Regions from separate parts of the Paenibacillus sp. BGI2013 genome, predicted to be linked through region 2. Evidence: predicted binding sites of a transcription regulator. Region 2 holds the regulator's gene; the other holds the start of a gene.
The links. Region 2 encodes Rex, which represses fermentation and respiration genes when NADH is low (regulators of the CRP and FNR family bind a similar motif). Its sites were predicted from a motif close to TTGTGAAATATTTCACAA; they were not measured.
Positions count from the first base shown of each region.

Region 1: nirB (nitrite reductase large subunit NirB) is a predicted target of Rex. The motif match lies at 9,380-9,397, and genes of this name have one in related genera.

Region 1 covers NZ_PJFA01000018.1:68,657-84,125, forward strand. Annotated here, with positions in the region: gene CXK86_RS28725 (carbohydrate ABC transporter permease) at 1-456, opposite strand, end outside; gene CXK86_RS28730 (ABC transporter substrate-binding protein) at 560-1,858, opposite strand; gene CXK86_RS28735 (cache domain-containing sensor histidine kinase) at 2,039-3,916, shown strand; gene CXK86_RS28740 (response regulator transcription factor) at 3,909-4,730, shown strand; gene CXK86_RS28745 (YfbR-like 5'-deoxynucleotidase) at 4,731-5,360, opposite strand; gene CXK86_RS28750 (formate/nitrite transporter family protein) at 5,645-6,427, opposite strand; gene nirD (nitrite reductase small subunit NirD) at 6,477-6,803, opposite strand; gene nirB (nitrite reductase large subunit NirB) at 6,861-9,290, opposite strand; gene CXK86_RS28765 (metal-dependent hydrolase) at 9,566-10,273, shown strand; gene CXK86_RS28770 (hypothetical protein) at 10,505-10,825, opposite strand; gene CXK86_RS28775 (M42 family metallopeptidase) at 10,986-12,059, opposite strand; gene spoVAC (stage V sporulation protein AC) at 12,708-13,211, shown strand; gene spoVAD (stage V sporulation protein AD) at 13,208-14,224, shown strand; gene spoVAE (stage V sporulation protein AE) at 14,230-14,580, shown strand; gene CXK86_RS28795 (AAA family ATPase) at 14,789-15,469, shown strand, end outside.
Region 2 covers NZ_PJFA01000003.1:422,349-437,817, reverse strand. Annotated here, with positions in the region: gene CXK86_RS09400 (DnaD domain-containing protein) at 1-185, opposite strand, end outside; gene asnS (asparagine--tRNA ligase) at 206-1,501, opposite strand; gene CXK86_RS09390 (acetate/propionate family kinase) at 1,603-2,808, opposite strand; gene CXK86_RS09385 (3-hydroxyacyl-CoA dehydrogenase family protein) at 2,805-3,677, opposite strand; gene CXK86_RS09380 (AAA family ATPase) at 3,811-5,313, opposite strand; gene CXK86_RS09375 (hypothetical protein) at 5,306-5,833, opposite strand; gene CXK86_RS09370 (DUF5590 domain-containing protein) at 6,136-6,666, opposite strand; gene CXK86_RS09365 (amidohydrolase) at 6,704-8,011, opposite strand; gene CXK86_RS09360 (redox-sensing transcriptional repressor Rex) at 7,998-8,651, opposite strand; gene dinG (ATP-dependent DNA helicase DinG) at 8,871-11,732, opposite strand; gene CXK86_RS09350 (tetratricopeptide repeat protein) at 11,875-12,498, opposite strand; gene panD (aspartate 1-decarboxylase) at 12,616-12,999, opposite strand; gene panC (pantoate--beta-alanine ligase) at 12,992-13,888, opposite strand; gene panB (3-methyl-2-oxobutanoate hydroxymethyltransferase) at 13,885-14,763, opposite strand; gene CXK86_RS09330 (biotin--[acetyl-CoA-carboxylase] ligase) at 15,107-15,469, opposite strand, start outside.

The DNA.
Region 1 (15,469 bases), on a different contig from region 2:
CAGGGAGCCCAGCCAGTTCTGGGCGAGAACGTCCAGTCCCATGGAACGCAGGGTTACGTTAACGAACCCGTTGTTGGGGTCAAGCAGACTTTTGAACACAAGTCCAACAATCAGGAACGATAGCACCTGTGGTGAGAAGATAATCATCCGATGCAGATTGGCGGCCTTTACACCGCTAACCAAGAGTAGAGCCAGAAATAAGCCCAGCACGGTCTTGGCGATGGATGTAACCAGGGTGAAGAGGACTGTGTTTTTGATAAAAAGCAGATAGGTCGGATCCCCCGCCAGAATGGTGCGGAAATGCTCCAGACCGATAAAGTTCTTCTCCGAACTATAACTGTTCCAGTCGGTGAAGGAGTAATAGATGCCCAGCAGGGCGGGAGCGACAATGAACAGCAGATATAACACAATCGCTCCAGATGAGAAATACCAGGGATAGATTTTGTTCGCATTCATAATCCGTAACACCTTTCCTTCCTGCCAAAATACATGAGCGGGCAAACGCCCGCTGCATGTAACGTTGTTCAGCGTTTATATTTATCTGAGATGAGCGCTGTTACTACCACTTCTCATCTTTCAGCACTTTGGCTTGTTCAGCACGACGTTTATCAATATTTTGCAGAATCTGATCCGGTGTCATTGCGCCAGCGAACATGCCTGACAAGTCCTTGCCAATATCCATCCATTGTGGATCAATGTATTTCACAGCGGCCTGCATAACCGTACCTTTTTCATGATCTTTCTCATAGTCGATGTAGTCCTGTGTCAGCTTTGGTTCGATTTCCGGCCAGCAGATCGTCAGGTTGCCTTCACCTTCATCGAACACACGCTGCAGATGATCATGCTCGGTAATCCAGCGGAAGAATTTCAGCACTTCTTCGGGATGTTTACTGTTTTTGTTACCAAACATCGCAGCCGATCCGCCCGGATTCACTCCAATCGTCTGATTATCTCCCCACGGCATGACGAAGAACCCCATATTGTCTTCCATTTCCTGATACGCTTCGGACACTTCCTTTTCCGTACCTGGCACCCGTAGCAGCATGGCCGCTTTCTCCTGACCAAACGCTTCAATGCCCGCTTCTACCGTATTGGACAAGAAGTCTTTGCCGAAATAACCGAGATCCGCAAATTCTTTCAACTGTTCAATGACCGTCCTAAGCTGTGTCATATCTGCGACTTTCATCTCATTGTTGTTTAATTTCTCGTAAGTTCCCGCTGTTGTTTGCTCATAGTTAGGTCCCGTTTCGAACAAAGGCAGAACCTGATACCACCCGCTGGCAGGTGCTTGATAGAACGGAATGATGTCTTTATCCTTAATTTTCTGGCTGATGGCCTTGAATTCCGCATAGGATGTAGGAGGCTCTATGCCGAGCTCTTGGAAGATACGTTTGTTATAGTACACATACCAGATTTTCGTTGGCGCAAAAGAAACCCCGTACACCTTGTCATTATGACTGACAGTTGGCAAAATCTCTTCAGACATCCGACCTGTGAATTCCTCATTGGTCAGGTCAATGGCATTCTCCTCCGGTCTTACGTTAGCCGGCATGCTCAGTGGGTCCACATCGACATTGAAAATATCAGGTGCTTCGCCAGAAGCGAGCTTCACCTTGATCAGGTCACGCCACTGTGCGTCAGGCACGACCTGGAAGTCAATTTTGACACCCGTCTCCTGCTCATATTCCTTGGCCATCGTCTGCATGATGCCTGTACGCGGAATACCGGATTGACTTGTTCCAAACGTGAGAGTCACCTTACCCGAACCTTCCGTACTTTTACCTGAGTTGCACCCGACAAGCAGCAGAGTGGAGAGCAGGAGCACACTTGCAAGCGAAAATAGAAATCGTTTTCTCATCATTGAACCTCCCGGAATATAAAGAAAATTGTCACTTGCCGAAACGCTTTATGTAAGCGTATTCTTATGTGGATAACTTTACTGTGAACAAGGGATGTGCTCAATAGACAAAAGCGTTCTGTTGGGTGGACATTTTCGAATGGTGTGACAGATATCATCATAGGACGAGGTGTGTGAGGATTGCGATATCGATTTGGAACGCTTCAGCAAAGTCTGTTTGCCTATTACTCTGCGGTATTTATTATCTTTTCGCTGATTGTGGCGGGGCTTCTGTATGTATTTCTCGCAAGTGACATTCGTCAGCGAAGTGAAGAACAGCAAAGACAACTGGGGGTATCAATTGTCAGTAACCTGGATCAGGAAGTGGTGAAAATGAACAACTTCTCCATGAATATCGTGTATTCCAATCTGGTCAAAGAACACTTCAGTCACTACTTGGCACCAGCAGAAGACAGTGAGCAGACAATGACGAGTGATCCGGCATTGTATAAGGATACAACCACACTAATTGACGTCATTCTCGCGATCATCAGCAGCTCCAATACAGCCAAGCAGGCCAACATCTATGATGTGAACGGCAAGATGCTGGGAGCGGGTGCATTCAACGGTCAACTGTCGGTAGACCTGACTCAGCGACCGTGGTACAAGGAAACCTGGGAGCGGAGTGGCTGGCGAGTGATCCAATTGTTAGAGGGCGGAGCCTTGCCCATGCCGACCGGCGAGGGTAACTCAGATCAACCTTACATTTCGCTTACCCGTGTATACAAAGATGGCAATTATGTCAGCCAGGGTGTCGTTGAGATTTTGCAGGATGCCGGAACCCTGTTCCAGCATTTGAATGATTTGCAGACAAATAACGACGATCTTCGGATCTATGTAGTGGATGAACAAAATACAAGGTTGTATCCACTTTCTTCGGATGCCGATGCTTCTCAAGCAGGCCATTTCGATGATGTGGACTTGATTCAAAATCTTTCATTTCCGCCTGATACGATGCAGGAGATCACCGATCCTATGAGTCAGTCCAAACAGATGATGACGTACATGACGTCACAGGAGACGGGATGGACCGTTATTGTCATGCAGTCCAAACAGTCCCTTTTCGCGAGTCTCAACCGGATGGCTATGATGTTTATCGGTGCCACGTTAGCTACTCTCATGCTGATTCTGGTTCTCTCGTATCTGATCTCCAAACGGGTTACTTTGCCGCTACATCGTTTGCAGCGCATTATTCAGAAAACGGGTGTGAATGATCTGGTATCGGGTCAGGATTCCGGTCAGTTGTTCAAGCTGGAGCATCCCGGTTCTATTCGGGAGATGGATGAGCTGAATGATACGTTTATCCGGCTGAATCAACAGCTTGTGCAATCGTTTCAGGACAGGCTGGCGATGAAATCTCAGGAGACAGAAGCGAGATTACTGGCGCTGCAATCCCAGATGAACCCGCATTTTCTCTATAACAACATCACTAATATTAGCATCATGGCGGAAGAGGGCATGAATGAGCAGATTGTCGCGTTCTGCGCCAATATTGCGTCTATGCTGCGTTATATTTCTACTCCGGGAAAGAATGGGGTTCCCCTGTCTCAAGAATTGGATTATTGTGAGCGATATCTGGAGTGTATGAAGATTAGGTTTGAGGATGATCTACACTACGAGTTTCATATTCCGGAAGAGATGAAGTATATCCAGGTTCCGATGCTGATGGTACAACCACTACTCGAAAATGCCATGAAATATGGACTGGGTGATACCCCGCCATGGAAACTGAATATTACTGGAGATATGGATGCGGCACAGCAGACCTGGCAGATCCACGTGGAAGACAACGGACCTGGCATGGAACCCGAGGCACTTGCCAAGATCATGCATTACATCGAACAGTCACAGGAGTGGGAGCGTATGCCTGACCTCGAAATCAACGGCATGGGACTCAAGAATATATGGGTCCGATTGAAATTATGGTATGGCACGGCAGCCCACATGCAGATTACAAACAAGCCTTCCGGCGGTGTCCAGATTACAATAGGTGGTTCCATTCGAAAGGAGCATGACTGAACCCGTGACAATCAAATATAGAACGATTATTGTGGAAGATGAAGCCCTGATTCGCCGGAATGTCTCGCGCAAATTCAGAGAGTTGGACACCCGGTTCGAGGTGATCGGTGAAGCGCGGAACGGTCAGGAAGCATTACAGCTCATTGAACATTCTGTACCTGATCTGGTTGTAACCGATATACAGATGCCGGTAATGAATGGATTGGAACTCGCCAAACATCTGTACTTTGCCTATCCGCATGTGAAAATTGTCATTCTGAGTGGTTATCATGAATTCGAATATGCACGGCAGGCGATCAGTTACAAGGTGGAGGATTATCTGCTCAAACCATTATCGGAAGACCAGCTTCGTACACTGCTGGATGCGATGGAATTGAAGCTTGGGAGCGCTGTGGATTCGCTTGCCCATGTCAGTGCCGTACTGGATGAGCAGGTGAAGCCGGAGGATATCGCAGAGGCCGTTAAGTTGTATTTGAAGCAGAATTACATGCATGAGATTACACTCCAGGACATGGCGGGACAGATGTATTTTAGTGTGGACTATCTGGGAAAGTGTTTTAAGAAAGTAACGGGTGAGACTCCGCTAAAATATATGACAGGCCTGCGGATTAATGAAGCGAAGCGCATGCTCGTTACGCACGAGAATATGGATATCAAGACTATTGGTGGAGCGGTAGGGTATAGTGATTCCCACTATTTCAGCCGGATCTTCAAAAACAAAACGGGCATGTACCCTAGCGAGTACCGACTGCAATTGCAGGAACGAAAAAAAGCCCTGTCCATGGATGATGAGCACCATGTTGACTTGAGCTGATTACTGGGCCAGAGCTTCTTCGGTTATTTTGCGAATATCAAACGGGGAGCGGATACCTTCTTCGATCATGTCGGGGAGAATCTGTTCCAGGAAATACTGCACACAGTGGAGGTCGATATTTTTGATTTTTACCAACGCATAACGGTACATAACGATAAATTCTTTCTCCGTATTGCCACGTTGGAGCTCAGCAAAGGCTTCATATACCTGATCCATCTTGTCTGCGACTTCGAGAATCAGTCCTTCAACCGATTGGTCTTTGCCCTCACGCAGCTGTCTGCGGAAAATAGGCTGGAACTCTTCAGGAATATTTTCATTAATAAAATGTTCAACCATGCCTTCTTCCACCTTTTGCAGCATCGAACGCAGCTCCAGTGAATAATGTTTGACGGGTGTTTTGATATCACCGATGAAGATTTCGCCATAATCGTGACTGCTCGTAATTTCGTATAACTTCTTCCAATCGATGGTGGTTCCATGTTGCTCCTCAATATCTGCGAGCGTTTTGGCGTACTGTACGACTTTCCAGGAATGGGCGGATACGCTGTGTTCTTCGAATTTGAATTTGCCAGGTGTACGAATAATACGTTCAAGATCGTTTAGTGACCTGAAGTACGTGTGAATTCCCATATAAGCGTTCATCCTTTGCTGGTTGAGTATAAGTGTGAGTATCCATCGACTATACGCCAGTTATGTCAACTGTGGATTAACGCGGATAGCGACGAAGGTAAAATGAAGTTTTAATTCTCTATAGAAGGACAAGAGGATGAAAGGGAAACGTACAAGAGAGTAGCAGCTTATCGACAAACAATAAAAAGCCACGATGTGTGACTGAACGTGAGTTCGGCATCCATCGTGGCTTCAGTGTGTAGATGTTGTGCTCTAGCGCTACATAAGTGCAGTTGAATCAAGAATTATGATTTTTTACGTACCGGCGAAGTATACCAGTACGCCATTCCAACAAAGAGGGCACCGCCGATGATATTACCAAGCGTTACCGGAATCATGTTATGGAACCAGCCTGCCATCGTGATTGTATCCGGGTGGTTTGGCAGCAACCAGGATAAAGACAGCAAAGTCATATTGGCAACACTGTGCTCATAACCACTTGCGATAAATGCGTACAGACACCACCAGATCAGAACAAGTTTGGCGATATCTTCTTTGGAGCGAGCTGCCATCCAGATCGCCAGACAGACGAGCCAGTTACAGAGAATGCCGCGGAAGAACAACTCAGACACGGGCGCCGCCATCTTTTTGGCAGAGACAACGAATAACAGATGTTCCGGTGTGGCCGTTTTGAATAGACCGCTACCGACTATAAGTAAACTTAATAGAATTGCGCCGAGCAGGTTACCAACAAAGACGAGCCCCCAGTTCTTCAGCGTTTCGTTCACTGTGGTTCGGCCTGCCAGTGTACTCATGGTAAAGAACATATTGTTACCTGTAAACAGTTCCGATCCGGCAAAGATAACCAGCGTGAGCGCGAGTCCGAAGGACATGCCCATCAACATAGTTTGCAGTGGTGACTGTGCCGCAAGGAGCGGAGCACCAATACTGAAGATCAGAACGATGCCAAGCCCTACATAGGCACCAGCCATCAAGGCAGCAACCATATATCGTGACAGGCTTGCGTTCATTTGATCCCGTTTTTTAACCGCAGCTTCAATAATTCCCTCAACACTTGGTGTATACATCATGGTTTCCCCCATTATTTTGCATCAATCTTCGAACGTTTCAATGGAGCTATATTTCAATCCAGACCTGGCCGTTCTCTACCTTCACTGGATACATCTGTACTTGACCGTTGTCTGGTGCTTGCACAAGACCGGTAGTCAGGTCGATTTTCCAATCATACAGCGGATCGTACAGATAATGCCCGGACACGATGCCTTCAGCCAGCGGCCCACCCTTAGGATGGGGGTTGTGATTATCCGCAGCGAAGATGGTACCATCCGATGCAAGAAAGACAGCAAGCTGATGATCCTTAATCTCAACTACTCTTCCGATTCGTGGCAGGAATTCTTCAACTACTCCGGCAGGGAAGTAGGTGCCTGATTGTTTTGTCGTCATCTTAAACCACTCCTTATCTATATTTAACATTCCGGCAGTATTAATCTGCAAGCTTACTTATGGACGAGCTGATACTTCGATGCCATGGAACATTTTACTTTGGCCTTCTTCATTGCGAATCGCTTTTTGCCAAGGTTCTTCAACATGCTCAAGTGCAAATTCAATCCGCTGCATCAACGCTTTACGTTCCTCAAGGTTATCCACAACAACCGAACGAATATGCTCCAGACCCATGCGTTCCACCCACTCGGACGTCCGTTCCAGATAGTTACCTGTCTCGCGGTAATATTGCATGATGGCGCCGCACAGTTCAATCAACTCTTCATCCGTTTTCACTTTGCATAAGGAATCAGCCAGTCTTGCTTTAATACCGCCGTTACCACCGATGAAGATCTCCCAGCCTCCGTCGTTACCAACGATACCGATATCTTTGGTACATGCCTCTGCACAGTTTCGCGGACAACCGTTGACGGCATATTTAAACTTGGCTGGCAGATCCAGACGTTCGAATTTACGTTCGATGCGAGCACCCATGGCCATGGAATCCTGTGTACCGAAGCGGCAGAATTGGGAGCCGACACATGTTTTGACCGTACGCAGCGATTTGGCGTATGCATAACCTGAAGGCATATCCAGTTCAGCCCAGACTTTGGTCAAATCTTCTTTTTTGACACCAATCAAGTCGAGACGCTGACCGCCAGTCACTTTGACTGCTTTCACATCATATTTGACCGAAACGTCAGCGATGCGTTTGAGGTCTGCCGGTGTAGTTACACCGCCATACATCCGAGGTACAACCGTATACGTTCCATCTTTTTGAATATTCGCGTTCATACGTTCGTTAACAAAACGGGATTCTTTCTCATCTTCGTGTGTGTCTGGTGCAATCATGCCAAGGTAATAGTTGATCGCCGGACGACATTTGGAACAACCTTCTGGCTGACTCCAACCCAGTACATTCATGACCTCTTTGGTCGTTTGTAATCCTTTTTCACGAATCTCGGCTACGATTTCATCTCGACCCATGGAAGTACATCCGCAGATGCCCTGTTTGGCTCCAGTACTGAAACTGTCTCCAAGTACATATTGCAGAATCTGTTCCACAACCGGTTTACACCCACCGCAAGAGCGTGTTGCACCGGTACAGGCTTTGATTTCATCAACAGTGGTAAGGCCCTGGTTTGTAATTACATCAACAATGGCTCCTTTGGTTACCCCGTTACATCCACAGACGATTTCGTCCTCGGGCATCGTTTCAACAGAAGTTGCTTTCTTATGACCGCCGCAGCCTGTACCCATGAGTGAACCGTACAATTCCTCGGTCATTTCGGTTTGATTTTTAATCAGTTTCTGCAATTCGGCAGAATCCGTAATGTCACCGAAAAGAACAGCGCCGACCATTTTATTATCACGAAGCAGAATTTTTTTGTAAGTCCGTTTCCAGTCATCTTTGTGCGAAATGACGGTGTGCTCTGGACTGTCGATGAATTCACCGGTTGAAAAGACATCTACACCCGAAATTTTCAATTTCGTGGATACAACTGAACCTTCATAAGGAGCGGTCTCCACACCGCAGATATGTTTCGCCAGAATCATACCTTGTTCAAACAATGGGGCAACGAGGCCGTAACATACCCCGCGGTGCTCTGTACATTCCCCGACCGAGTACACATTCTCAAGTGAAGTCTGCATATAGTCATTCACGACAATGCCCCGGTTGACTTCCATACCGCTTTCCCGAGCTACGACCGTATTAGGTTTAATCCCTACAGCCATGACAACAAAATCAACATTCAGAACCGTATCATCTGCAAAACGTATCCCTTCAACGCGTTCGCCGCCCAGTAGTTCGGAGGTCTGCGCACCCATTTTGAAGCGGATACCCTGACGTTCGAGTTCCGCCTTCAACATGGCTGAAGCTTGTGGATCAAGCTGACGCTCCATCAGATCTTCCATCAGATGCACTACGGTAACTTCCATGCCAAGTTGTACCAAACCTTTGGCAGCTTCAAGGCCTAGCAGTCCGCCCCCGATAACGGCCGCTCGTTTATACTGCTTAGCAGCTTCCAGCATGACATTACAATCGGCGATATCGCGGAAACCGACAACACCTTCTTTGTCATGTCCTGGTACAGGGAGAATGAAGGAGTTGGAGCCAGTCGCAATGATGATTTTGTCATAAGGAACGCGAGTTCCATCTTCAGTCACAACTTCGTGTGTCTCGGCATCGATTCGTGTAACCGTTGTGCCTGTGTGCAATGTAATGCCGTAATCTTCATACCAGTGAAGGTCGTTCAGCACGATGTCATCCAGTGTTTTGCTTCCTTCCAATACATAGGACAACATAATGCGGTTGTAGTTAGGGTAGGGCTCTGTGCCAAAAACAGTAATATCAAATCGCGATGTTAATTTCAAAATTTGTTCTACGGTACTGATTCCTGCCATTCCGTTACCTATGATAACGAGTTTCTCTTTTTTTCCGTTCATGTGTGTATGCCTCCTTGGATAGACGCTGTACATTACCAACAATTTTAGTGGTTTATATTTGAAATTATACAAGTAGTTGACGACAGTTTATGTGATTTAATTCACTAATAAAGATAGAAGAGTCATAAATATAATAGTGTGAGCCCTATCACAGAAAGTTATATTTATTTTCATACAAATAAGAAATGCGAACTATTGTTCTTATTTTGTTTTCGTTGTAAAATCGGAACTGGGCCGTATTGTTCCCGATTTCTTCGAAAGGACGTTTTTGCATCATGATGGGAAGATCCCACCTTATTATCGGGACAGGCGTGTCGCTTTCTGTTCTGCAGTTGGCCGGTATGCCGGTGACTGCACCGGCAGTTACGGTTGCTCTGATTGGTTCGTTATTGCCTGACATTGATGAGCCAAATTCGCTGCTGGTATCCAGAGCCTTGCCTAACAGTCTGATCAGGTTGTTACAGACGATTCTGTTGCCCACAGCTGTATTTGTGTACTTCTATGTTCATGCCAAACCATGGAACCTGTTGCTTGCGATCCTCATTGCGCTCGTGTCATTCCTGCCTTCACGTTCGCTTCGCAAAGTGTTGATGTTTGTGATTGGACTTGGGCTGGTCTTCTATGGTCACGCGTTCGCACCGTGGAACTTGATTGCAGGCAGTTTGTTAATGCTCTGCACCACACTGACTCATAGGGGACTGACACATACCCTATACGGAACCGCAATATGGGCGGGCTTGTTGTACAGCACGACCCAGCAGCAGGGACCGGAGATTTGGGTAGCGGGAGGCACGGCATATGCGATGCATCTGTTGGCCGATTCACTAACCAATCGGGGTATTCGTCCGTTACCACCACTTAAGTGGCGCATACGGGTGAATCTGATGAGTACAGGGACCAAGCGTGGGGCCGTTGTAGAGAATGTCTGCATTGTGCTTACTCTTATTTTGGCCTGGATTGCATTCTCACCGCTATTTCTATAGCCATCCAAAAACGCCAGCCCGCATATTGTGGGCTGGCGTTTACAGGTATGGATTTCATAATGAATAAATCGTAATAACCTAGCCAATTCAGGATTGAGAAGGAGAATCAGTCAGGTCGTCAATATCGGAAGAACCGAATACAAATAAAACAACAAGAATGACAATGATCAGTAGTTCAGCGAACCCATTTCCGTCAAAGTCAGACATCACTTCAACCTCATTTCTTGGCGTTTAGGAATTGATTCTCTGTTGGAAAGCCCGTATAACGTCATTCAACGTCATATCGCCACCGATCTCATCGAGGAATTGCACCAGTTTGTCTTGATTCGAGGGTGTAATATTTTGTAGCGATTTATACTGCCCGACCAGTTCAACGACCAGTGTAGCTTCTCGAAACAACGTGACCGCATCCACTCTTAACTTCCCACTTACCAGTAATGCTGCAACGATAAGTTCCAGATTTCTTCCTTTAAGGTTGCCATTGAGAAGGGTGTTTGCGGCATTTGTTTTTTTGGAACCTTTATTCGATTTTCCGTTCCTTCTCACTGCCATAAAAGGTCCCCCGCTGCTTGGTGTTTAATTCATCTTCCGTTATTGTATCTTATGTGTAATTCCCTATAATGTTCGGCCTATTAATCTACGTGTCTAACTGATATCGTTGTGAATATAAAAAAAGAGACCTCCCGATGGTTAGGAGGTCTCTTGTCAACTGTTACGCGTTATTAATTATGGTATTCATCGTTGTCCGATCCAGACCTTTGACCAACTTCACGATCAGTTCTTTGGCCGCATCGTAGTCATCCGTATGAATGATGGAAGAAGAGGTATGGATATAACGTGCGCAGATACCAACAACTATTGATGGTACACCAATGCCACTCAGGTGAACTTGACCTGCATCCGTACCCCCTGGTGAGATGAAATACTGCATTTTAATCTGATTGGATGAAGCCGTATCTTGAACATATTCCACCATTCCGCGATGGGTGAACATACCCGGGTCAAAAATACGAAGCAATGCTCCTTCTCCGATATGTCCAAATGACTGTTTGTCACCTGTCATATCATTCGCCGCGCTACAGTCAAGTGCAAAGAAGATATCAGGCTGAATCAGATTGGCCGCCGTACGTGCACCGCGAAGCCCCAGCTCTTCCTGAACCGTTGCACCAGCATAAAGCGTGTTAGGCAGTTTTTCCTTGTGCAGCGCTTCAACCAGTTCAAGTGCAAGTCCTACGCCGTAACGATTATCCCACGCTTTAGCCATAATTTTCTTAGGATTGGCCATAGGCGTAAATTCACAGATCGGCACGATCTGCATCCCTGGATGAATGCCCCAGGATTCTGCTTCCGCACGGTTGTCTGCTCCAATATCGAGATACATGGAATTCAGATCAACAGGTTTGTTCCGCTGGGACTCGTCCAGCAAGTGTGCAGGTGTAGAACCTACAACTCCGGTAATCCGACGATCAGGTGTGATGATTTCCAATCGTTGAGACAGTACAGCCTGACTCCACCATCCACCCAGTGGACGGAACTTGATCATACCTGTTTCGGTAATGCCAGTAGTCATGAAACCCACTTCGTCAAAGTGTCCGGCTACCATAACTTTGGGACCGGATTCCTCCCCGCGTAATACACCAAATAGACTCCCCAGGCGATCCTGGACGAACTCATCGGTATAAGCGGAAAGCTTATCTTTCATCCAGCCGCGAAGCTCACGTTCAAAACCGGATGCGGAAGGAAATTCCGTCAACGTACGGAACATATCCATCGTTTTTTCATTCATGTGTCAACAACTCCTCTGTTGGTATGTATTTCAGGTCACAGTAGAACGGCTACCCGCCTGTTGTCCTTTTAAGATGTAGTTCAAAAAGTCTTTTATCTTTTTGAACATGCACTTTAATATGCTGAGGACTTGTTATTTAACCACTGGTCACATTACAGTATGAACCTTGCGCAAGTGATTGTCCATGTTTATGTCACGTATTTAAGGCATATTTTGGGCGCTTACCGTGTCCAAGTTTCATGACTCTATCCGCTGTAGTCGCAGTCCTGATGCCACTTCAATGAATATGAATATATGGAGGAGATGTCATCATTTTGTGAAGTTCTTTATTTCAATATTTGTTTGTCTGTTTACAGGAAGGAGCTAAATATCCAATGAAGCCTCCAGAAGAGGGCACGGAAAAAGTACTGTTTATCGTTCTTTTTATCTTGCTCGTGATTGTTCTTCTTTATTTATAGACGTCTCTAAAAGTCCTCAGATCCGGCGTATTCCCATCTTGCTTTCACAACATGATCTTGTTGGAAACATATGCTGTCTGTCGCCGGATACATAACCTTCCGATTATTAACAAACAATGAATATAGGATTACACACATTGGCATTCAGCCGTAGCTTTGAACCATTTTCACATAGAGGAGGTCTTGTATCTTGCCAGCTCAATCTGCATCCGGAAGCGAAAAAAAATCATCGTCCCTGTCCATGGATGAAAAGGAGTACAAAAAAGTCGCAAAAAAACATGAGCCGCCTCGTCCAATCCTGAAAAATTGCCTCAAAGCATTTCTGGTTGGGGGTACCGTCTGTTTGATTGGACAGGCCATTCAAGAGGCTTTTATGGCCGGTTTCGACATGACATCGAAGGAAGCTTCCAGTCCTACGGTGGCGGTCATGATTCTCATATCGGTTATTCTAACGTGTCTCGGCGTTTACGATAAAATGGCTCAATGGGCAGGAGCGGGAACGGCTGTACCGGTTACCGGATTTGCCAATTCCATGTGTTCTGCTGCACTGGAACATCGTGCTGAAGGACTGGTGCTCGGTGTAGGGGCCAACATGTTTAAACTTGCTGGTTCCGTTATTGTGTTTGGTGTCGTGGCAGCATTTGTCGTAGGGATCGTTTATGCCTTTTTGGGATTTGGAGGTGGGCACCTGTGAAACGATTGGGTCGCCAGACATGGCAGTTTGAGAATCGTCCGCGGATCATCGGTAAATCCGCAGTTGTAGGACCAGAAGAAGGCGAGGGTCCACTGTCATCTGATTTCGATTATGTCTACGACAACCTCGAGATCGGCGAGAAAACGTGGGAAAAGGGAGAACGTAAACTGCTCGAACAGGCCTCCCAACTGGCTTTGATAAATGCAAATATCACCAAGGAAGAGCTTCAATTTTTTGTTGGTGGAGATCTGATGAACCAGATTATCAGCAGTTCCTTTTCAGCGCGAAAACTGGGTGTGCCTTACTTGGGTGTCTTTGGAGCCTGTTCTACTTCCATGGAAACGTTAGCGTTAGCGTCCATGATTGTTGACTCCGGAGCTGGCGATTATGTTCTTGCAGGAACGGTGAGCCACAACTGTACGGTGGAGAAACAATTTCGGTATCCGACGGAGTATGGCTCCCAAAAGCCGCCTTATGCGCAATATACCGTCACAGGAGCAGGGTGTGGTGTGGTCTCCCGTACTGGTGATGGTCCCGTTGTTACCAAAGCCACCATTGGACGCATTATGGATTTGGGCATCAAAGATCCCTTTAATATGGGTTCAGCCATGGCGCCAGCAGCAGCCGACACTATAATCTCTCATTTCAGGGATACGGGATTGGAACCCGGCTATTATGATCTCATTGTGACCGGGGATCTGGCTTCCGTCGGTCTGCCAATTACGAAAGAGCTTTTGCAAAAAGAAGGCATTCCAATGGAACAGACAGTTTTTAATGACTGCGGCCTGATGATCTATGATCGGGAGAAACAGCCTTATGTGGTTGCCGGGGGAAGTGGCTGCGGATGTTCTGCCACCGTCACCTATGGTCATATTTTGAACCGGATGCAGAAGGGTGATCTTAAACGGGTGCTCGTTGTTGCTACCGGGGCGCTGTTATCTCCGATTTCGTACCAGCAGGGTGAAAGTATTCCTTGTATTGCACATGCCGTAGCCATAGAAAAGGAGGGATAAAGGTAATGCAGTTCTTGTGGGCATTTATTGTTGGCGGTTTAATCTGTGTTATCGGACAGCTTCTAATGGATGGGGTTAAACTGACGCCAGCTCATACCATGAGTACACTTGTTGTGACAGGTGCGCTTGCGGATGCATTTGGCGTGTATGACCCCTTGGTTAAATTTGCAGGTGCGGGTGCTACCATCCCCATCACAAGTTTCGGTAATTCCTTGGTGCACGGGGCATTGACGGAGCTGGAAAAAGAGGGATGGCTGGGTGTGATTACAGGGATTTTCGATCTGACTGCTGCGGGAATATCGTCAGCGATCATCTTTTCTTTTCTCGCGGCATTGGTCGTTAGACCAAAAGGCTAACATAGAATGAGGAATCTCCTTGAACATATTGCGATTCAGCAGAGGCTCCGGATAACTTTTATCCGGGGCTTTTTTGTCGTATTCATGCGAGAACTGCGGTGAATCTGACGGGCTGGAAACAAATTGTGAGTTCCTTCGAGTGTACTCGTGACTCTGGATCATGTACAATAAAAGGAAATCTGTATGCTTTTTTAGGAGGTTAGACCACATGCCTGTGCGCAAAGAGTCGATCCAAATCATATCCGCAGTTCGTTCTAATCTGGAATCCTGCATTATGGGGAAATCCTTTGAAATTCAACTTTTACTTACAGCTTTGCTTGCAGGCGGGCACGTTCTGATTGAAGACGTACCGGGAACTGGCAAAACGCAGTTAATCAAGGCATTATCGAAATCCATGCGCGGTGAGTACCGACGTATTCAATGTAATCCTGATATTTTACCTAGTGATATTACGGGCGTATCTGTGTTCCATCCGAAGGATGAGCGTTTTTATTTCCGGCCAGGTCCTGTGATGACCAACATTTTGCTAGCTGATGAGATTAACCGGGCCACAACAAAAACCCAATCGGCTCTGCTCGAAGTGATGGAGGAGCGCAGCGTAACCGTTGATGGCGATACGTATGATCTGCCACATCCATTCATGCTCTGTGCAACTCAGAATCCGATTGATTTTGAAGGTACGTATACGTTGCCGGAAGCACAACTCGACCGGTTTATGTTGAAAATAAGTCTAGGTTATCCCGATAAGGAAATTGAGAAAATCCTATTGAAACAGCATCAGCTCGGTCAGCCTGTAGATCGCCTTGAATCCGTGACTCATATGGACCAGATCTCGGCAATTCAGCAGGAGATTAAAGAGGTCTTTATCGGTGATCCGGTTATGGACTAT
Region 2 (15,469 bases):
AGCGTGGGAAACTCATTGAACTCTGCCTGACGGAACCCTAGCAGTTGAATCAGAAGAAGCACTTCTGCATCTGATAGACCAAGCTGGTGATAAAAACGTAACAAGGCATACGGCAGATGGGCTGTACCCGAAGTCATGCCATAAGCTGCTCCATCCAACCAAGCTTTGGATGTGGTGTCTTCCATAGACGCTCCTCGGTTAAACATTAAGGGTACAGACGATAGAGCATACGTGGGAATGCGATTGTTTCACGTACATGATCCAATCCACAGATCCATGCTACCGTCCGCTCCAATCCCAGACCGAAACCGGAGTGAGGAACCGATCCGTATTTACGCAAATCCAGATACCATTGGTAAGCTTCATCCGAGAGATTGTGCTCCTCAAAACGTTGTTGCATCAATTCCGGATCATCGATACGCTGCGAACCGCCAATAATCTCTCCGTAGCCTTCTGGTGCAATCATATCAGCACAGAGAACAACTTCAGGACGATTTGGATCTGGTTTCATATAGAAAGCCTTGATTCCAGCAGGGTAATGCGTAATAAAGACGGGTGTATTGTACTTCTCAGCAATTGCTGTTTCGTGTGGTGCACCGAAGTCTTCTCCCCAAGGAATATCAAAGCCTTGTCCATGCAGGAATTCAATTGCTTCATCGTACGTAATACGCGGGAATGGAGCTACGATGCCTTCGAGTTTGGATACGTCACGACCGATAGATTCCAGTTCTGCACGGCAGTTTTTAACCACGGATTGAACGACATGAGCGATAAATTTCTCTTGTACGCGCAAACTTTCCTCGTGATCTACAAATGCCATTTCCGGCTCAATCATCCAGAACTCAATCAAGTGACGACGTGTTTTGGACTTCTCTGCGCGGAATGTTGGACCAAATGAATATACCTTACCCAGCGCCATGGCTGCGGCTTCCATATACAATTGACCACTTTGTGTCAGATAAGCATCTTCATCAAAGTATTTGATGTGGAACAGGTTCGTTGTTCCTTCCGCAGACGATGGTGTCAAAATCGGAGGATCAACTTGTGTGAATCCGTTACCATCAAAGAACTGCTGAACAGCGCGAATAATCTCTGCACGAATCACCATAACAGCACGTTGCTTCGTAGAACGAAGCCACAGATGACGATGGTCCATCAAGAAATCAACACCATGCTCTTTAGGCGTGATTGGATAGTTTTCAGTCAGGTGAATGATTTCAACCCCTGTAACAGTCATCTCGTAACCGGACGCACTGCGAGGTTCTTCACGAATAATACCTGTAACATACAAAGAGCTTTCTTGTGTCAAGCTCTTGGCATTGTTCCAGATCTCTTCACTAACTTCACTTTTCACAACAACCCCTTGGATATATCCGGTTCCATCACGCAGCTGCAAAAACTGAATTTTACCGCTGGAACGTTTGTTGTTAATCCAGGCACCGATTGTTACGGTTTCGCCCACATGCTCGTTCACATTACGAATTACACAATTCGTATTCATGCCCATATCTCCCCTTGGTTCCTGAATTTGAAAATGCAGCGGGCAGGCTTATGCCTGTCCTCTGCACTTCCTTGTCATTCTATATTTACTTTACAGTTAGATTACTGAGAATTCAATACGATTCGGTGTGTATCGCGTGCAATTACCAATTCTTCGTTAGTTGGCACAACGAGAACTTCCACTTTGGAATTCGCTGTTGTGATCCGACGTGGTTCGCCGGAACGAATGGCATTCAGCGCTTCATCCAGTTCAACACCCAGATAAGTGAGCTGCTCACATACTTTTTGGCGAAGTACAACGGAGTTCTCACCTACACCAGCCGTAAAGACGATCACGTCTACACCGTTCATTGCAGCTGCATATGAGCCGATGTATTTACGCAGACGGTACTCGTACATTTCAAAAGCAAGCGTGGAGTTGGCATCGCCATTCTCCATACCTTCCGTAATCTCACGCATGTCACTGCTGATTCCGGAGATCGCAAGCAATCCACTGTGTTTGTTCAACATGGAGTTCACTTCGCTTACGCTCAGTTCTTCCTTGTTCATTACATAAGGTACGATGGCTGGGTCAAGGTCACCAGAACGCGTTCCCATCATCAGTCCTTCAAGCGGAGTCATACCCATCGAAGTATCCACGGATACGCCACCTTTAACTGCTGTTACACTACCGCCGTTACCGACGTGACAAGTGATAATTTTCAGATCTTCCACTGGACGATCCAGATATTCAGCAGCTGCCTTGCTTACGAAATCATGGGAAGTACCATGTGCGCCGTAGCGACGTACTTTATATTTTTTGTAAAGTACACGCGGAATAGCATACAGATATGCTTTTTCCGGCATCGTTTGATGGAACGCCGTATCGAAGACCATTACCTGTGGCACACCAGGCATATTTAATTCAGCCGCACGAATACCCATCATTGCTGCAGGGTTATGAAGTGGAGCCAAGTCGAACAAACGACGAATTTCAGCTTTGGCAGCATCATCTACCAATGCAGATTCTTTAAATGCTTCACCACCGTGAACAACACGGTGTCCAACAGCTTGAATTTCACTTACAGAATCCAGTACACCATTTTCTTTGTGAGTCAAAATATCAATGACTTTACGGATCGCTGTTGTATGCTCCAGAATCTCACTAACTTCTGTAACATCCTCACGGCCTGTCGGTTTGTGTGTCAGGATGGAGGAATCCATTCCGATCCGTTCTACCAAACCTTTAGCCAGTACAGATTCGTCAGTCATATTATACAGTTGATATTTGAGCGAGGAACTCCCCGCATTAATTACGAGTACTTTCACAGTCGGTCACCATCCTTGTCGTACTTGAAGAATCCTTCGCCTGTTTTGGCACCCAGGTGTCCTGCACGCACCATTTTCTTCAGGACTGTAGAAGGACGATATTTCAATTCTCCGAATTCACGGAACATTCTTTCGAGTGCAGCTTCAACAGAATCCAATCCGAAACGGTCAGCCATTTCGAGTGGTCCATGTTGGAAGTTGTATCCGATACGCATTGCATCATCAATATCTTCAGCAGATGCAACACCTTCTTGCAATACATGCAACGCTTCGTTAATCAGCAGGCAGATCAGACGGGAAGTTACGAATCCAGGGGATTCATAAATCATGACTCCTTTTTTGTCCGCTACTTCTTCAACAAAACGTCTGGTCTCTTCGAATGTTGTATCCGAAGTTTTCAGTCCACGAATAATCTCTACAAGATCAACCCGGGATACCGGGTGAATAAAGTGCATACCAATAACACGCTCTGGGTATTTGGTCGAGCTTGCAAGCTCGGTCAAACTCAGCGTGGATGTATTACTTGCCAGAATGACATTGCTTGGACAAACTTGGTCCAGTTGGCTGAATACTGCTTTTTTCGCATCCAGATCCTCTGAAATTGTCTCAATGACCATGTCGCAAGTTCCAAGTTCAGCTAAATGAGCTACCTTGGTAATACGGGAAAGAATTAATTTCTTCTCCGCTTTTGTAATCGCCCATTTCTCCAGTTGTTTATCCAGATTGGTTTCGATCATGTCATATGCATGATCCAGCTTTTGTGTTGTATGCTCCACGAGAAGCACATCAAGTCCTTTGGCTGCGAGCATCTGGGAAATACCTTGCCCCATCGTACCGCCGCCGACAACTCCTATTTTTTTGAAAAACATGGTTCTGCTCCATCCTTTCGGTTCTCTATTTCTCTATTGTACCCTGTTCGCCGAAAATTACAAATTTCGACCCAACATATAATAATATCTTAGCACGAGTGAAATGTAAAAAAAAATAACCAGCATAAATAAATTATGCTGGTAGAAGGGCACTGTCACGAAATTGACAACGAAATTGTTCGCCAGACAAAACTTCCTCACGAATCAAAATGTCGAGTGAATTGTCGAAAATTGTCCGTTGTTCTTCAAGTAACCGCTTTGTCTGCTCCATCAGTTCTTGCAGAATTAATTTATTCTCTCGCATCAGTTCCTCGGTTGTGACCATATCCATGTTCACAATCCCAAGTGAAGTCAACCCCGAAGCCATCATCGTCTGTACAACATTGGTTGCCTGATCAAAGTCATTGCGTGAACCCGTGGAACGACCACCGTAGTACATTTCCTCCGCAGCTGCTCCTCCGAGTGCAATCATGATCTGCTCTTCCAGAAAGCGCTTCGTATAGAGGAACTGTTCCTGTTGCGGGTTATGACGTACATATCCCAGCGCCTGACCACGCGGACTAAGTGCCACCTGACTAACACTGCCTGGACGAACGAGTTCAGCCATAATGGCATGTCCCAACTCATGAATGGCGACCCTTTTCTTCTCTTCCACGCTGGACTCACGGTCTGTCTTCTCACCCATCATGACTTTATCAATAGCCAGGGACAAATGCCGCTGTTCAATGTTTAACAGCCCGTCTCTCATGGCGTATATTGCTGCTTCGTTCATCACACTTTCGAGCTGTGCACCGGAGAAACCATATGATTCTTCCGCTGTTTTCTCCAGATTAACTTCCTTCAACAGAGGTTTGTTCACCGCATGCAGTTCCAGAATATGCTTTCTGCCCTTTTTGTCAGGCAAGTCCACTTGAATGTGGCGGTCAAAACGTCCCGGTCGCGTCAGGGCACTATCCAGCATCTCTTTACGGTTCGTTGCAGCGATAACCAGAATTCTTGGCGTATCGGAAGAATAGATTCCATCCATTTCCGTCAGGAGCTGATTGAGGGTCTGATCATATTCACGCTGTTGACCACCCTCACGTTTCCCCCCGATGACATCGATTTCATCGATAAAGATAATAGCGTTTTCCTTATTTTCCTTGGTGGCACGGGTTCTCGCGTCCTTGAACAAATCCCGAATTCTGCTGGCACCCACACCAACATACATTTCCACGAACTCACTACCCGATGCTGCTACAAAAATAGAATCGGTGTAATGGGCAGCAGCCTTGGCCATCAACGTTTTCCCTGTCCCTGGAGGGCCCGTCAGCAAGATCCCTTTTAACGGGCGAATCCCGAACTTCCGGATTTCTTCATGTTTGATCAGAAAGTCAAGCGCTTCACGCAATTCCTGCTTGGCACTGTCCTGTCCGCCAATTTCTTCAAAAGTAAGCTTGGAAGGTCCTTTTTTCTTCCGTTTACGTTCCTGTGCAGCGCCTACTGTAATCCCGCCACGCATTTGCATCATGAACAGCAAAGCTCCGACAAGCACTGCTGCAATCAGGATCGGAACAATATTAACACCAGTAAAAGCAAGGAAAATAATCAATACGGGAAAAAATCCGATGGCAACTTCTTTTGTCCACTTAGGCATTAGGCCACACTCCTATCTGACCGGGCACACGCGGCAGAATAATAAACTTGCTGGCATCTCCGTCTCTGAGACTGACATATACATTGTTGTCATCCATCGCTGTATTTACCTTAATTCCATTCGTCGCCATCTTGGACAACGTTGGTGTAATCTCGGTGTATTGCTTGTTCTCCATCGCCTGAGCTACGGTGAACATCGCATCCCCCCACCAACTTTCCAGTGCTTCACTGGAATGATCCACAACATCCAACTTTAGTGAGCGTGTTCCAATCAGGGTCTGTCCTTCTTTGTGAATATATTGTACCAGTCTGCCCAAATCAACATCAGGTTGCAGATCCAGTTTCAATTGTACGTCATTGCGGTTAATAGTTAATTGAACGTCGTTGACTCCATCGTACTGGGTTACCATTTTTTCAATCGGATTCTGCACAGCCACCTGACGATATACAAACCAACCTCCAAACAACACAACGGCTGAAATGACGGCAGTTAAAGCAATAGGCAATACTTTTAGCTTCAAGTGAATTACCCCTCCCAGAATTTGGCCCAACCTACTGGCTTATTGGTATATACGAATATGTGCACATTGACTCCTGCGAGAATTTCGACAGGATTATTTGTTTTTGAATGTAACTTTGAGTACATATCTGAGTATATCACATCGTATATACAATTTCGAAGGCGAAAATATGAATAAATTATTAATTTTAACTATTTAAATCAAATATATTTACAGGCAACACAAAGAACCGGTTCAGTCGGATATCCGTCTGCCGGTTCTTTCATTTCTTTACATTCTCTAGTTATGTCACTCTATTTGTTCTAGCTGTTCGGGAGTGTGTAGACCAGGTCCACCTGTTCTCCGTTGCTAAAACGATAAAAGCGATAGTGGTTATGCGTACCGTCTTTATAATACACTTGCCACACATATATTCCATTCACAACTCCGGGCATGATTCGTTTAATCTCACCGGCAGGAACTTCAGAACTGAAGCGATTGCGTATCTGCGCTTCGGACATGCCATTCTGCAGCAGCTCACTGTGTACAGCGTTTGCACCCTTAACCGGTTGATTGTTTGCGTCGAACTTAACCCAGACCATAACATCCTGGTTATCCTTGTTTTTGCCGATCAGGGTCCAGTAGATGTTGTCAGAGCCTTCTTTGTCTCCCCAGATGTACTTACGCAATTCATCATAGGATGTAATGCCCAGTTGCTCCTGTGCTGCTTGTATGGCGAGCGCTTCTTCCTTGCGTTGGTCCTGCGTGACATGAACGTAATAACGCTGAAGTCCAAACAGAATCAGAACCAGTGCAAGCAGCGAAATCCATATCCACTTCTTTTTTTTCTTCAAAAGCCGAACTTCCTTTCCCTATGATGCTGTCCTGCAATTAACGAGCAAGCAGACCATCAAATGCCAATTGAGACTCACGCAAAATGCGTTCTTCATCCAGCGTCAGACATTCGCCATGTTTCACTACTTGTTTTCCATCCACCCATACGTGTTCAACATCTTTGGCAGAAGCCGAGTAAATCGTATGTGAGATCAGGTCTGTATGTGGATAGAAATGTGCCTGTTCAATGTTAAGGGCGATAAAATCAGCCTTCATGCCAACCTGAAGTGCTCCGGTATTATTCAAGAAGATGGATTTGGCACCGTATGACGTTCCGAGTAATAACGCTTCGCCTGCTGGCACTGCCGTCGGGTCACCAGATACACCTTTGTGAATCAATGCAGCCAGTCTCATTTCCTCGAACATATCCAGGTTGTTGTTACTTGCTGGACCGTCTGTTCCGAGTGACACGGTAACTCCTGCTTTCAGCAACGCAGGTACCCGCGCAACACCGGAAGCGAGTTTCAGATTACTTCCCGGGTTATGGGATACAGCCACATCATGGCGGGCCAGAATCTCAATCTCTTCGTCATTCAGATGCACCGCATGTGCAACCAGGGATGGACGAGAGAAAAAGCCCAGTTTCTCCAGATGTGCCACAGGACGCAGTCCATAATCAGCCACGTTCTGCTCGACTTCACGAAGCGTTTCCGACATATGTGTATGAAGGGGAAGGTTTAGGTCGTTCGCGACCTGCACAAGCTTCTCTATGTAGTCAGGAGGGCATGTATATGGGGCGTGTGGCGAGATTACGGTTGTAATGCGACCATCTGCCTGTCCATTCCACTCACGTGCAAACGCTGCCGACTCCTCCAGCTTCCGCAATTGTTCTTCTTCCGAGCACAGCCCGATTACACCACGTGCCAGTGCCGCTCTAACGCCGGATTGCTCCACAACTTTGGCAACTTGATCCATGTGATCGTACATGTCCAGGAAAGCTGTAGTTCCGCCTTTCAACATTTCAAGCACTGATAGCGAAGTTCCCCAATATACATCTTCTGAAGTCATTTTCGCTTCCATCGGCCACATTTTTTCCTGCAACCATACTTGCAATGCAAGATCGTCTCCGTGCCCTCTGAGCAACGACATCGCTGCATGACCATGCGTATTGATCAGACCCGGCAGGAAGAACAGTCCTTTTCCATCCACTTTGGTACAATTTTTGTCTTCATCCGGCAATGTCTCACCAATATGCACAATCTTGTCATTCTCAACAACCATGTATCCTTGGACCACGTTCCATGTTGTGCCGCCTTCATTAACAGCAAATTTGCCATTGTGAATTACCCATCTATTTGTTGTCATCTTCCTCGTCGTCCTTTCCAGTATCCAAGTAATAGGCCAAACTAAGCAGATCTGTTGTAAAGTCAGCATGGTGAATGCGGATATGCGGCGGTGTTTTTAGAATGGTTGGTGCAAAATTAAGGATCGCTTCAATTCCTGATTCAATAAGCTGATCGGCTACATTTTGGGCTTCCGTATCCGGAACCGTGATAATTCCGATGCGAATGTTTTCCATTTTAACCGCTTCCGTCAATTCATCCATTGGTTTTACCGTCAAACTGTTGATTTGACTACCTATCTTCGGTCCATATGCATCAAATACAGCAACAATCTTCATGTTGTCTTTCAGATATGCGTTGTAGTTGGACAAGGCTTGACCGAGGTTACCCGCTCCTACCAGAGCTACATTAATTTGCTGATCGATTTTGAGAATGTGACGAATTTTCTCGATCAAATAGGATACATCATACCCGATCCCTTTACGACCAAAATCACCGAAGTAAGCCAGGTCTTTACGAATTTGGGCCGGATTCAGATCCAGCCTCTGTCCAAGCTCTTGAGAAGAAACAGTAGCCACCTCACGCTGATGCAACTCGTTCAAATAACGCAAGTAAACAGGCAGACGTCGTACCACCGCTTCCGAAATTTTATCCGATTTCATTCTTGCTCCCCCTTACCAAGGCCACGATAAAATAATAGATGAAAAGATGAGCATTCTGTATAAAACTCAAAGATAAACGTGACATTTTATACAGAATGCTCCTTGTAATTTAGGTTATAAGTTCTTACGTGCAACTACTTTAATCGGATACGGAAATATCTAATAAAGTTTAACGCCAAACGATAGTGTCATGCAATGATATAACGAACAAAACAACCATTATTTTTGTTCATTAGCAGGTTTTTCCAACCACTCGGTAATTCGTGGAACCATCTGCTCCGTGAGCATATGCTCCATTTTGGGTCCAGGTAATGAATATAAAAAGAATTTACCATAATACGCTTCAATCACCCGTGTATCATAAACAATGACAATTCCTCTGTCCTTTGCTGTACGTACCAATCGGCCAAATCCCTGTTTGAAACGAATGACCGCTTGTGGCACGGACAGTTTCATGAACGGATTTTTCTTCTGCTCCTGAAGCAACTCACTCTTGGCTTCCACCAACGGATGATTCGGTGGCTGGAACGGCAGTCGCACAATAGCGAGACAAGTTAACGCCTCTCCCGGGATATCTACACCCTCCCAGAAGCTGCTTGTGCCCAGAAGTACCGTTGCTTTGGCATCTTGGAACCTGCGAGTCAATTTGGAACGACTTCCACTGTCAACGCCTTGCCCAAGCAACGAGATGTCGTTGCCAGACAGTGCCTCCTTCAGCGGATCATAGACCTGTCGCAACATCTTGTATGAAGTAAACAGAACCATCATGCGTCCACGCGTAGCAATTGCCGTCTCTGCAAGTGATTGCACCAGCATATTAACAAAGTGCGCATCACCCACACTTCCCTTCACACTCGGGAAATCACGCGGAATCACCAGAAGTGCCTGATCGCGATAGTTGAAAGGTGATGGCAGCATCGACGTTAACAGCCGATTATTCTCAGAGGCTTCCTGTAAGCCAAGCTGCTCAATCATGAACTGGAATGACTTATCTACCGAGAGCGTAGCCGATGTAAGCACAACACTTTTCTTTTTGTCAAAAAATAAATCCTTAAGTTGGGCACTGACATCTACAGGTACGGCATACAGCTGAAGAGATTTACTGCGGAACTGACCGCTGGCTTCCATCCAGTACACCGTTTTGGCGTCATCCATACGCATGAAGAAACGTAGATTCTCCTTCAATGTGGTCAGATCTTTCAGCAATCCTGTAATGTCCGTGATCAGACTATCCGATTGATAATCATCCTGATCCTCTTTCACTTCAAGCAGCAATTTGTCCCCTTTGCGAACCAAATCGCCCAGAGTCACATAAATCTGGTTCTCCAGATCCTGCAACTCCTGCCATTTTGCAGGTTTCTGAGATGCTTTCAGACGCAGTGAAAATTGCCCCGTCTCTCCCGGTGAAGCATCACTTCGTTCAGGCAAGAGACCAAACAAGGCATCGCTCATACGATCCCACAGCTCCTTAACTTCAAGAGCAAGCGGGAACATCTGATCCACCATGGAGCCCCATTGCACCGAATTTTCATGCCCGGAAAACTGCGAACGAAGCATAGGTAGCTGACCATTACGACTGTCTTTAAATAGGCGGGTCAGTGTATGAACCAAGGTGAAATATTTCATATGCATTCCAAGATGTTTACCAGCGACATCCTCCAGATGATGTGCCTCATCGATCACAAGACTCTCATAGGCTGGCAGCAGCTGATGCGCGGCTTTCACATCCGTAAATAATTTGGAGTGATTGGTGATTACGATATCAGACAACCCTGCTTCATGTTTGGCACGATGGTAGAAGCATTTACGGAACCATGGACAGGATCTTCCCAGACATGATTCGGATTCACTCTGTACGGTCTCCCAGAAGTCCCCTCCGCGTCCGCTAAGGTTAAGTTCCTCATCATCTCCGGTTTCGGTCTGCGTAAGCCAGACGATCATCTGAGCAGCTGTGAAATAATCCTCTTTCGGTGTGGCGAATTCACGTTTATTGATTTTGTGTTCAAATTTGCGCAGGCACAGGTAATGTCCACGTCCTTTGAATACAGCAGCCTTAAACGGGAACGGAACCACTTGAGTCAGCATCGGAATGTCCCGCTCTCTCAATTGCTCCTGCAGATTGATCGTATGCGTGCTAACCATAACTTTCTGTTCTTGCTTCACACTTTCGTAAATAGCAGGCAACAGATACCCTAGAGATTTACCGGTACCCGTTCCAGCTTCGATCAAGAGATGTTTCTCTTCATCCAGGGCTTGCCTTACACTGCTGAACATCTGAGTCTGCGCTTCACGCTCTTCGTAATGATCCAGCGTATCCTTCAGGTTCTCCCGAACCTGGTCCATAAACTGTTCGAAGCTTACACCATCGAGGGGGTTAGCCTCCCGCTCATCGCGTGGTGCACCAATATCGGTCCAATCACTTACATTAAGAGCAAGCTGACGATAATAGGTATGTCCGTCCAGATCCTGAATCGGCTCTGCTTCCTTCTCACTGCGCATCCCGTCCAAGAACCAACCCAAGTCACTGTCTTCTGGTGCAAACAGGTCACTGAGGCGCTGAATCGTTATGAGCGGTAATTCCTTTAACTCATCCAGACACTTGAGTAGCACATAGGCTGTCGCCAGTGCATCACTGTCTGCCTGGTGAGGGCGATCATGTTGAAATCCAAATTCGGAAGACACATAACCGAGTTGATAAGAACCCAGTGATGGGAATGTGATCTTCAGAAAATCAATCGTGTCCAGAATGCGGCCAGTGAACGGCAAATAACCGCAACGGTCAAGAGCATTCTGCAAAAAGTGAAAATCAAAAGCGACGTTGTGTCCAACAAGCACCACATCATTAAGCAGCGGAACCATCTCCATCATCATCTCTTCGAGTGAAGGAGCGTCCGCCACATCTGCATCGGTAATACCCGTCAACCCCGAAATAAACGGGGGAATCGGTACACCAGGGTTCACATAAGAACTATATATTTGAGTTATGCTGTAGTCATGATCTATGATGGCAAGTCCGGCCTGTATAATCTCACCGTCGGACTGCGTGCCGGTTGTTTCGAAATCCAATACGGCAAATTTCATTGCAATGTACGGTCCCTTCCATTCCAGTCTATGTTACAGCATAGCAAAAAAAAGGGGATTTGAAAATTAACTAACAAAAAAGCGGTGTCCCCGCCGCTATGCCAAAGGAGGGAACACCGTTTTTTTGTCGCCGAATTCCCGCTTAATGAAGGGTCGTCAGCTGATTAGCATATTGCAATTTTCCCCTGTTCAACCTGCAAGCTTCCATGTTGTACAGTGGTTCGGTCAATGTCGGGTCATACTGAAGGGCCTGTGCAAAGAGTGAACATGCAGCTTCGGGATTCGCAAGCTTGACTTGAATACAGCCCAGGGCGTTACACACAAGCCCTTTCAAGCGAGGTGAACCTTTAAGGTACATGATCTGCTGTAAATGTGTTCCGGCTTCCGCCATTTGTTCCAGATTCAGATACGCCAGCGCCAGGTAAAAACGAGTTAATGCACTCTCCGGATGGTCGGTCACAACCCGGGAGAATTGCATGATCGCCTGCGGATACATCTGTAATTTGAAATAACCCTGACCTCGACTGAAACATTCCAGATGGAGTTCAGGCAGAGCGGTAACAGCTTCCTGTTCCGGTTCAAGGGAAGCAGGCTTATCCATCTCTCGCTCCCTCACCTGGCTCATCTTTTCTTCAAACATCAGCCATTCATCCAGCATTCCGTCACTCATCCGCTTAAGCAAGTTCCACTTTTGCAACAATTCTTGTTTGTTCAGGCCTTCAGCGGAAGGATAGCTCTTGATAATTTCATCTAACATGTCGTTCATTTCTGCGAAAACATGCTGGAACATCGATGCATCCCCACCCTTGAAAAAATGGATTAGTGCAGTGACCTGTACTCATTTTTTGCTTCAAGGGCCGATTTCATTCTCCTTACCAGTCGATTACATAATTGTTGCGTGGACTTCCTGTTTCATCGTTTGTACAGGTTTATTCTGTCCATCTACAAATACAACGGTTGGTTTGTGAGTATTTGCCTCTTCTTGCGACATCATGGCGTAAGAAATGATAATGACGTTATCTCCAGGCTGTACCAGACGTGCAGCTGCGCCGTTAAGACATATGACCCCGCTTCCGCGTGGTCCTGGAATCACATATGTTTCCAGACGTGCACCATTGTTGTTGTTCACAATTTGCACTTTCTCGTTTTCCATCAAGTCGGATGTTTCCATCAAGTCTTCATCTATGGTAATACTACCCACATAGTTCAAGTTGGCTTCCGTTACCGTAGCCCGGTGAATTTTGGATTTCATCAGTGTTCTAAACATGGGACAGTACCTCCGATTTTTGCAACCTTATATTGTCAATCAATCTTGTTTTTCCGAATTTCACCGCAAGTGCAATGAGCAGATCGTCACGGCCTTGAACTTCTTCCTGATCTGTGAGCGGCTCCAGACTTGGAAAAGCCTGAATCTCGGCGTAGTCGATAACGGCAAGCGGTGAGGTTGCAATGTGCTCGCGCAGAATACGACGGATATCTGCGGCTGTAGTAGCTACACCTGTATCTGCGGCTTCCTGAGCTGCACGTAGTGCCTTCGATAGAACCAAGGCCTGTGTGCGCTGTTCTGGGTTAAGGTAGACGTTACGTGAACTGAGGGCAAGGCCATCCTCTTCGCGAACAATCGGACAGGGTACAATTTCTACAGGCATATTCAAATCATTCACCATCTGTTGAATGACCGCAACCTGCTGAGCGTCTTTCATTCCAAAAAATGCACGCTGTGGCTGTACGATGTTGAAGAGCTTGGAGACTACAGTTGTTACCCCGTCAAAATGTCCTGGACGTGAAGCGCCACATAAGCGCTCCGTCAGTTTTGAGACAGATACGGTCGTTTGCGTTGCCTGTGGATACATCTCTTCAACAGAGGGAATAAATACGATATCCACTCCTTGTGAGCGTGCTGTTTCCACATCTCTGGCTTCATCCCGCGGATAGCTGTCAAAATCTTCATTAGGGCCAAATTGAATTGGATTAACAAATATGCTTAATACCACGATATCGCTCTGTTGTCTGGCTGCCTGCATCAAGCTTGCATGACCTTGATGAAGATAACCCATTGTTGGTACAAGACCTACAACAGACGCACTGGACCGAATCGCTTGACGCTTCAAACTTAGTTCCTGTCTTAACTCTGCGATTGTCCGTAATACTTTCATGAGTTACTCGCCACCTTTTCCTTGCGTTGTCCGCCGTACAGTTGATCCAGAACACCATCCGCCGCATTGAATACATGCTCTTCGGCCGGGAACGAACGATCTTTCACTTCTTTCACGTAAGCTTCGATGCTGGTTCTGATTAATGTACCCACATCTCCATAGGTTTTGACAAATCGTTTGGGCGTATACGGAGAGGCGTATTGAACCACATCGTGGAATACCAGTACCTGACCATCACAGCCTCGTCCTGCTCCAATTCCGATGGTAGGGATGGACAGTTCCTCCGAGATCGCCCGTGCAACTTCTTCCGTAACCAGTTCAAGCACAATGCCAAACGCACCTGCAGCTTCCAAGGCTTTGGCTTCGTCCATCAGACGTTTCGCATCCGCTGCATCCTTGCCCTGAATGCGGTAACCACCAATCTGATTAACCGATTGAGGTGTCAGTCCGATATGTCCAAGAACAGGCACGCCTGCTTGCACAACTGCTCTGACGGTGTCCGCTATCTCAACTCCGCCTTCCATTTTAACCGCATGGGCATGCCCCTCTTGCATCAGTCGACGGACACCCTTAAGCGTCTCATCCACGCTGCCATGATACGTCATAAAAGGCATATCAGCCACAATAAACGTCTTCTCAGCACCGCGCACTACGGAACGTGTGTGGTATACCATGTCGTCGATGGTCACCGGAAGCGTCGAATTATAACCCAGTACTACATTGCCGAGTGAATCACCAACCAGGATTAGATCGATACCTGCTTCCTCTGCGAGGAGCGCTGTTGGATAATCGTAAGCCGTGATCATGGTAAGCGGCACGCCATCCTGCTTATATTTTTTCATTTTCACAATATTCAACGCTTGTTTGTTCGCCATTTTTTCATGGCTCCTTTCTTCTTTTCAAATAAACGCAACAAAAAAAACCTTTTAGTTTTCCACTAAAAAGTCCCGAAAAGTCAAAAAAGAGTCACTTGCGATCGTCCCTTCTGTCTCGGTCCTCTTCGGCTCAGAGCAGAATCCAACAACTCACTTAAACGTATTTCATTCTTGCACTGCGGTCTGCTTGTATAAAACACATCAAAGCAGAACAAAGGTTACTGTTACGGGAGTGCAATTCGGTCTGCATTTGCCGATATCGCCTCACGAACACAGTATACCAAAGTTCTGCTCAAACTTCACGTCTTATGTTCATTTTACCAGTGGAAATTCGACAAATTGTTTATGATTTCCAGGAAATCTCACCAGAGATGATTAGTGTATGTTCTCCATCGTGCTTCTCCACGATAAGTGCACCAGAAGGGTCAAGACCAATTGCCTTCCCTTCAATGACACCATGAGGATTCGTCACTGTAATCTCTCGATTCATCGATACGGACAGGGCCTCCCATAGAGCTGAGATTACGCCAAATCCTTCTTTTTGATACAAAAAATACAACTGTTCAAGCTCCGTCAAAATGGCAGCCGTTAGTTTGGTGCGATCAACGGATTGACCCGTCTCCATCTTGAGCGAAGTAGCGATTGTGGTCAGATCTTCCGGATAATCCTCGGGATCAAAGTTCACGTCAACGCCTATACCTGCGAT